DNA from 2 places in the Streptomyces sp. NBC_01012 genome. Region 2 is predicted to be linked to the other one. Evidence: predicted binding sites of a transcription regulator. Region 2 holds the regulator's gene; the other holds the start of a gene.
The links. The regulator HspR, encoded in region 2, represses chaperone genes until heat shock. The targets are predictions, from matches to a motif close to TTGAGNNNNNNNNNCTCAA.
Positions count from the first base shown of each region.

Region 1: a site for HspR is predicted at 1,523-1,541, ahead of lon (endopeptidase La). Genes of this name have one in related genera too.

Region 1 covers NZ_CP108688.1:2,424,636-2,428,991, reverse strand. The annotation lists gene OG623_RS10550 (response regulator transcription factor) at 1-397, opposite strand, end outside; gene OG623_RS10545 (spermidine synthase) at 630-1,316, opposite strand; gene lon (endopeptidase La) at 1,564-3,987, shown strand; partial or broken gene OG623_RS10535 (polysaccharide deacetylase family protein) at 4,083-4,187, opposite strand; gene OG623_RS10530 (MarR family winged helix-turn-helix transcriptional regulator) at 4,350-4,356, shown strand, end outside.
Region 2 covers NZ_CP108688.1:4,048,582-4,052,937, reverse strand. The annotation lists gene OG623_RS18320 (helix-turn-helix transcriptional regulator) at 1-795, shown strand, start outside; gene OG623_RS18315 (LuxR C-terminal-related transcriptional regulator) at 880-1,902, shown strand; gene OG623_RS18310 (heat shock protein transcriptional repressor HspR) at 1,986-2,432, opposite strand; gene dnaJ (molecular chaperone DnaJ) at 2,434-3,633, opposite strand; gene grpE (nucleotide exchange factor GrpE) at 3,727-4,356, opposite strand, start outside.

The DNA.
Region 1 (4,356 bases), 1.6 Mb from region 2:
GCAGGACGTGCACCCGCGCGGCCAGCTCCCGCATGGAGAACGGCTTGGTCATGTAGTCGTCGGCGCCGACGCCGAGTCCGACCAGCATGTCGGTCTCGTCGTCGCGTGCGGTGAGCATCAGCACCGGCACAGGGCGCTGGGCCTGCACCCGGCGGCAGACCTCCAGGCCGTCGAAGCCGGGAAGCATGATGTCGAGCACCATCAGGTCGGGCTGCCAGGCCTCGGCCGCGTCGACGGCCGCCGGGCCGTCCAGCGCGGTCTGCACCAGGAAGCCCTCGGCCCGCAGCCGCGCGGAAATGGCGTCGACGATCGTCGCGTCGTCCTCTACCACCAGCACCCGGCGCTGAGCCCCGGGGGTGGCCGCGACGCCGTTGTGGGTGGTGTGTGTCTGTTCCATCGCCCCGCCCCTGCCCGTTCTCGCGGGGGCCATTCCCCCGGAGGCACGGTTATCGCTTGTGGTTTTCGTCGGTGATCCCTTGTGCCGGTCAGAGCGTAAAGGCAGAAGGCGCCTCTCGGCTACGCAGGGTGTTGTCCGTCGTGAAGGTGTTACCCACGGGAAAGGGGGCGGATCGGCGGACCTGCGCCGCCGAATCCATGATGGGGCAGGGATGTGGACACCCGGTGAGGGTTCAGTCGTCCCTGAGTGCGAGATGGACCACGTCCGGAACACCTCGGGCAACGGCTACTTCTTCGGTCGTTACTGCGTGGAATCCGGCATTCCGCAAGGCGTGGTCGAACGCGGGGGACGGCTGTGCGGACCATACGGCGAGGACTCCGCCGGGCGTCAGACGCGCCCGGCAGGCCGCCAGTCCTGCGGGTGAGTAGAGGTTTCCGTTGTCCTCGGTGACGGTCCAGTCGGGGCCGTTGTCGATGTCCAGGCACAGCGCGTCGTAACGCTCCGTGGTCGTACGGAGGTGGTCGACGAGGTCCGTGCGGAGGATCTCGGTGCGGGAGTCGGCGAGTGCGGCCCCGGAGATCCGGGCGAGCGGCCCGTCGAGGTGCCAGTCGACGATGGCCTGCTCCCGCTCGACGACCGCGATCCGTCCCCAGCGCGGCTCGGTGGCCGCCCGTACCAGCGAGAAGCCGACACCGAGCCCGCCGATCAGCACCGACAGGTCGGGGCGCCCGGCGGGCAGGGTGGCGAGCGCCGCGTCGATGAGCAGCCGCTCGGAACGTCCGTCGGAGGTGTCCATCAGGAAGCAGCCGTTGGCGATGATCTCGAAGTCGTCGCCGCGCTCGCGCAGGACGACTTCGCCGAACGGCCCTTCGCGCCGGTCCAGGACGACGGGGCGGTGGGCGTCTGTGGCGGGCGTCATGGGCGCGTTCTCCGGTCTCCGGGCAGGCGTCGGTTCACTCGTGCAACGGTCCATTTTGCCCGGGGCCGGTCCTGCGGGCCAGCCGGTTGTCCGGGTCTCCGGGAATGGGCGGGCCCCACGCGGCGCTGGCGTAGGGACGGCAGGTCGTGCGCGGCTGATCGCTGAGAGCGAACACAGGGCGGGGAACATCTCACGGCTCACAAGCATTGAGTCCATATAGCTCAACTTGCCTGCCGAAGGGGAGATCATGACTGCTGAGTCGAATGCATCGAAGGCGTTCACGCCCGTCGACCTGCCCGTGCTGCCGCTCGACGACGAGGTCGTGCTGCCCGGCATGGTGGTGCCGCTCGACCTGTCGGATGCCGAGGTGCGCGCCGCCGTGGAAGCCGCCCAGGCCGTCGCACGGCCGGGAGGCGGCAAGCCCGAGGTGCTGCTCGTGCCGCGTATCGACGGGAATCACGCCGGGACCGGTGTCCTGGGAACCGTCGAGCAGGTCGGGCGGCTCTCGGACGGGGACCCGGGCGCACTGATCCGGGCCCGTGACCGGGTGCGGATCGGCGCGGGCACCAGTGGGCCCGGCAACGCGCTGTGGGTGGAGGGCACCCGGATCGACGTATCCCTGCCCGATCCCCTCCCCGGCTCCGTCGCCGAGCTCGCCAAGGAGTACAAGGCCCTCGCGACCAGCTGGCTGAAGAAGCGCGGTGCCTGGCAGGTCGTGGACCGTGTCCAGCAGATCGATGACATCTCCGCGCTCGCCGACAACTCCGGGTACTCGCCCTTCCTGACCGTTGCCCAGAAGATCCAGCTGCTGGAGACCGCCGACGCGGTCACCCGGCTGAAGCTCGCCGTCCAGTGGCTCGGTGAACACCTCGCCGAGCAGGATGTGGCCGAGTCCATCGCCAAGGACGTCCAGGAGGGCGTCGACAAGCAGCAGCGCGAATTCCTGCTGCGGCGTCAGCTCGACGCCGTACGCAAGGAGCTCACCGAGCTCAACGGTGACCCGGAGGACGAGTCCGACGACTACCGGGCCCGTGTCGAGGCCGCCGACCTCCCCGGGCACGTCCGTGAGGCCGCGCTCAAGGAGGTCGAGAAGCTGGAGCGTGCCTCCGACCAGAGCCCCGAGGGCTCCTGGATCAGGACCTGGCTGGACACCGTCCTCGAACTCCCCTGGACCGAGCGGACCGAGGACGCGTACGACATCAAGGGCGCCCAGGAGATCCTGGACGCCGAGCACGCCGGTCTCCAGGACGTGAAGGAACGCATCACCGAGTACCTCGCGGTGCGCAAGCGGCGTGCCGACCGTGGCCTCGGCGTCGTCGGCGGCCGGCGCGGCGGTGCCGTCCTGGCGCTGGTCGGACCGCCTGGTGTCGGCAAGACCTCGCTCGGCGAGTCCGTCGCGCACGCCATGGGGCGCAAGTTCGTCCGGGTCGCGCTCGGCGGCGTCCGGGACGAGGCCGAGATCAGGGGTCACCGGCGTACGTACGTCGGCGCGCTGCCCGGCCGGATCGTACGGGCGATCAAGGAGGCCGGCTCGATGAACCCGGTCGTCCTGCTCGACGAGATCGACAAGGTCGGCTCGGACTTCCGGGGCGACCCGGCGGCCGCCCTGCTCGAAGTCCTCGACCCGGCGCAGAACCACACCTTCCGCGACCACTACCTGGAGGTCGAACTCGACCTCAGCGACGTGGTGTTCCTGGCCACGGCCAATGTCCTCGAAGCCATCCCCGAGGCCCTGCTCGACCGCATGGAGCTGGTCACGCTCGACGGCTACACCGAGGACGAGAAGGTCGTCATCGCCCGGGACCACCTGCTCCCGCGCCAGCTGGAGCGGGCCGGTCTGGAGAAGGAGGAGGTCGGCCTCGACGAGTCCGCGCTGCGCAAGCTGGCCGGCGAGTACACCCGGGAGGCCGGGGTGCGGAATCTGGAGCGGGCGGTCGGGCGGCTGCTCCGCAAGGTCGCGGCCCAGCACGAACTGGGCGACCGGGAACTGCCGTTCACGGTGACCGACGCCGACCTCAGGGGCCTGATCGGCCGGCCGCACCACGTGCCCGAGTCCGCCCAGGACCCGGCCGAGCGCCGCACCGCGGTGCCGGGTGTGGCCACCGGACTCGCGGTGACGGGGGCGGGCGGCGACGTGCTGTTCGTCGAGGCGTCGCTGGCCGACCCCGAGACCGGGGCGTCCGGACTCACCCTGACCGGTCAGCTCGGTGATGTGATGAAGGAGTCCGCGCAGATCGCCCTCAGCTTCCTGCGGTCGCACGGTGCGGAGCTGGAGCTGCCGGTCGCCGACCTCAAGGACCGGGGCGCGCACATCCACTTCCCGGCGGGCGCGGTCCCGAAGGACGGCCCGAGCGCCGGCATCACGATGACGACGGCGCTGGCCTCCCTGCTCTCGGGGCGGCTGGTCAGGACGGACGTCGCGATGACCGGTGAGGTGTCGCTGACCGGGCGGGTGCTGCCGATCGGCGGGCTGAAGCAGAAGCTGCTGGCCGCGCACCGGGCGGGCATCACGACCGTGGTGATCCCCAAGCGCAACGAGGCCGACCTGGACGACGTCCCGGCCGAGGTCCTCGACACGCTGGAGGTCCACCCGGTCAACGATGTCCGTCAGGTGCTGGAGATCGCGCTCGCCCCGGCGTCGGTGCGCGACAGGATCCCGGCCGCCGCGTAGGCGTCATGCTGTGACGGGCGTGACATCACGCCGACGGCCGGTCACGGTCGGCCCGCTCTCCCCCGGAGGGCGGGCCGACGCGTGTGCGGGGCGGGTCAGGGGCGGTGGACCGTGCCGGGCTCGGGCTCCGCGGGAGCCATCAGCCGGGGGACCGTCACCAGGGTGCGGCCCTCCTTCCGCAGGACGTCGACGAAGCCCGGAGTCGTGGTCTGCATCGAGCAGCCGCTCAGCACGAGTGTGAGCACCGTCACCAGAGCGGCGGCCAACCGCTTGGCCGAGCGGAGTGCGGTGCTCCTGCGAAATACTGGCCGAGCTGCGGCGACGGCCGGAGTTGGAAGAAACTTTCAACGGCAGGAACGCGTATGAGGG
Region 2 (4,356 bases):
GTCCCGCCGTCCGCCGCGCTGGCCCAGCGTCTGCACCCCATCGAGCGGGAGATCAAGGAGCGCCGGCGGCGCTCCGTGGAGCTGGCGGAGTCCTTCGAGCCGTTCATGGACATCAGCGCCCAGGACCCGCCGACCACCCATGCCATCACGGTGCTGGAGGGCGGCCACCGGATCAACGCCGCGCTCGACCTCGCCACCGCCGAATGCCGTACGGAGGTGCTCACCGTCCAGCCGGGCGGAGACCGCGGCGAGGACCGCCTCAGCGAGGGCCTGGAACGCGCCCTGACGGTCGTCGACCGGGGCGTCAGCATGCGCACGCTCTACCAGCACACCGTCCGGCACAGTCAGGGCACGCTCGCCTACGCGGCGCGCCTGGCCAACGACAAGGTGGAGATCCGCACCCTGGAGGAGCTCATAGAGCGCCTCCTCGTCTTCGACCGCACGGTGGCCTTCATACCCGCCCAGAACGACGACCAGGTCGCCCTCGAACTCCGCCACCCCGGGCTCGTCAACTACCTGGTGAAGGTCTTCGAGCAGCTGTGGAGCCGAGCGTCCCCCCTGCTCGGAGAGGTCGGGTACGACCCACCCACCAAGGGGATCAGCGGTGTTCAGCGTTCCATAGCGCAACTCCTCGTCGAAGGGCACGTGGACGACTCGATCGCCCGCCGTCTCGGCATGAACGTCCGCACCTGCCGGGCCCACGTCGCGAAGCTGTCGGCCACCCTCGGCAGCACGAGCCGCGCCCAGCTCGGCTATCTGATCGCGCGGGCCGGGATCCTGGACGAGGAGTCCTGACCGTGCGCCACCCGAAGCCTCTCCCCGCAGCCGCGTCCGCGCCACGGTCATCTTGTTGCAGTGCACGAAGTGGGGGGTCGTCAAATCACTATCGATGAGGCAAACCCGGTGCATTCGCACGGGCCGAGAGAGCTCTGCGCGCCCGGCCTGCGCCTCTACGAGGAAGCGGTCGTCGCGGGACGCGTCCCCCGCAGCCGCCTCGCCTCCGCTCCCTGCCTGGTCGACATGGGCCTGGTCCAGCCCGAGCCGGGCGACACCGCCTGGATGCTCCCCGTCCCCCCGTCCGCCGCCCTGGCGCACATCCTCCAGCCGCTCACCCGTGAACTGGACGAGCGCGTACAGCTGGCCGCCGCGCTCAGCCGTTCGCTCACTCCGCTGGCCTCCGTCGCCAGTGCCGATCCCGATCTGGCGATCACGGTGCTGGAGGGGCAGGAGGTGATCGAGGCGGCGCTGTACGAGGGGAGCGCCGCGGTCACCCATGAGGTCCTCACCGCCCAGCCGGGCAGCGACCGCCCCCGGAACGGAATGCCGCGGGGCGTCACCAACGCCAGGACCGCCATCGGGCGCGGGGCAAGGCTCCGGCACATCTACCAGCACCCGGCGCGCTACAGCAGCACGGTCAGGGACTACCTGGGGCAGTTCTCCTCCGACGACCTACAGGTGCGTACCACCGAGCAGACCGTGGAACGCCTGATCATCTTCGACCGGACCGTCGCGTTCATCCCTGCGGCTCCCGACCGCAGGACCGCCCTGCGCATACGCCACCCCGCCCTGGTCGCCTATCTCATCCAGGTCTACGAGGTCCTCTGGGCGCAGGCCACGCCCTTCGCGCAGCAGCTGCCCGCGCCCACCCCGGGCGCCCCGGTCACGGCCGTCCAGCAGAGCATCGCCCGGCTGCTGGGCGAGGGCCACGTCGATGACGTGGTCGCCCGCAAGCTGGGCATCAGCGTCCGTACCTGCCGCTCCCACATCGCCAAGCTCATGCAGGCCCTGGGCGCCACCAGCCGTACCCATCTCGGCGTCCTGATCACACGGTCCGGCATCGTGGACGCCAGTCCGGTCACGGGGGACTCGGCCATGGCGAAGGGGCCCTCCCCGGAGTCATGAGACTCCGGGGAGGGCCCCTTCAGCCGCTCGGCGGCTCAGTCCTTCGGCCGCTCAGACCTTCGACTGCTCAGTCCTTCGGCCGCTCAGTCCTTCGCCCGCTTGGGCCGCCAGACGACCAGCGCGCCGGCCTGCTGCACGTCCTGGTACGGCACGAGGTCACGCCGGTAGGAGGCGTGTACCTGGGCCTCGCGCTGCTGCATGGCCACGGCCGCCCCGTCCACCGCCGCCGACAGCTCGGCGACGCGCTGCTGGAGCGCGGCGACCTGGTTCTCCAGCTCGATGATGCGCTTGATGCCCGCGAGGTTGATGCCCTCGTCCTGCGACAACTGCTGGACGGTGCGCAGCAGTTCGATGTCCCGGGCCGAGTAGCGACGGCCTCGTCCGGCCGTGCGGTCCGGCGAGACCAGGCCGAGCCGGTCGTACTGGCGCAGTGTCTGCGGGTGCAGGCCCGAGAGCTGGGCCGCGATCGAGATCACATAGACCGGTGATTCGTCGGTCAGCTGGTACGGATTGCGTCGCCGGCCGTCCATCTCAAGCTCCCTTCGCAGCCTGGAACAGCTCCGCCCGCGGGTCCTCCCCCGCGGTCGACTTCCGGTAGGCCTCCAGCGCGTCCTGAGCATCCGTGCCCAGGCCGGTGGGCACGAACACCTCCACGGTGACCAGAAGGTCGCCACGGGTGCCGTCCTTGCGTACGGCTCCCTTGCCCCGGGCCCGCATCGTACGTCCGTTGGGCGTGCCGGCCGGCAGCTTCAGGGTGACCGGGGGCCCGCCGAGCGTGGGCACCTTCACCTCGCCGCCGAGTGCCGCCTCCGGGAAGGTGACGGGCACGGTGACGGTGAGGTTGTCGCCCTTGCGGCCGAAGACCGGGTGGGCGTCGACGTGGACGACGACGTACAGGTCGCCGGCCGGGCCTCCGCGCTCGCCCGGGCTGCCCTTGCCGCGCAGCCGGATGCGCTGGCCGTCGGATACGCCCGCCGGAATCCGCACCTGCATGGTCCGCGAGGACTTCGCCCGGCCGCTGCCCTTGCAGACGTCGCAGGGGTCCTGGGCGATGAGGCCCCGGCCCTTGCAGTCCACGCAGGGATCGGTCAGCGAGAACCCGCCGCCGGTGCCGCGCGACACCTGGCCGGTGCCGACACAGGTCGGGCAGACCCTCGGGGTGCCGTTCTTGTCGCCGGTGCCCGAACACGCCTTGCAGGGTGCCTGGCTGGACATCCGCAGCGGGACCGTGGCCCCGTCGACCGCCTCGGTGAAGCTGAGCGTCACCTCGGACTCGATGTCCTGGCCGCGGCGCGGCTGGACACGGGTGCCCGTACCCCCGCGGTTGAACAGTCCGCCGAAGACATCGCCCAGGCCGCCGCCACCTCCGCCGAAGCCGCCGGCGCTGGTGGTCTGGCCACCGCCCGGGGCACCTCCGAAGAGGTCGCCCAGGTCGAAGTTGAAGTTGCCGCCCGCACCACCGGGTCCACCGGGACCGGGACGGAAGCCGCCGCTGCCGAAGAGGGCGCGTGCCTCGTCGTACTCCTTGCGCTTCTTGGGGTCACCGAGGACGTCGTTCGCCTCGGAGATCTCCTTGAAGCGGCCCTCGGCCTTGGCGTCACCCTTGTTGGCGTCCGGGTGGTACTCGCGGGCGAGCTTCCGGTACGCCTTCTTGACCTCGGCGTCGGTGGCGTCCTTGGGGACGCCGAGAACCTTGTAGTAGTCCTTCTCGACGAAGTCCTTCGTGCTCATCGACGTCCCTCCTTCCGGACGATCGGCCGTGCGGCCGGCCCCGTGGCCGGCCGCACGCCCCGTCGGTGTGCACCGCAGTGGTCGGACAGAATGTCAGACCTCTTCGGTGCCACCGCTCTCCTCGTCGTCTGCCTTCTCTTCCTTCGCCGCCGCGGGCGTGGCGCCCGGCTGCGGTTCGGCCACGGCCACCCGCGCGGGGCGGATGGTGCGCTCCCCGATGCGGTACCCAGGCTGCAGGATCGCCACGCAGGTCGTCTCGGTGACGTCCGGCGCGTACGAGTGCATCAGGGCCTCGTGGATCGTCGGGTCGAAGGGCTCACCCTCCTTGCCGAACTGCTGGAGGCCCAGCTTCGCGACGACCGTCTCCACCGATTCGGCCACCGCCTTGAAGCCTCCGACGAGCTCGCCGTGCTCCCGGGCCCGGCCGATGTCGTCGAGCACCGGCAGGAGCTCGGACAGGAGATTCGCCGATGCGACCTCCTTGACCTGCACCCGGTCACGCTCGACCCGGCGACGGTAGTTCTGGTACTCGGCCTGGAGCCGCTGGAGGTCGCCCGTGCGCTCGTTGAGCGCGGTACGGACCTGGTCCAGCTGGGCCGTCAGGGCCGCTGTCTGCTGTACGTCCCCGGCCGGGGCCGCCGCCTCCTCGTCGGAGGGGGTGGCCGCCGCCGGTTCGGCGTCGTCGGAGTTGGCGCCGGAGGGGACGTCGGGCTTCTCTTCGAA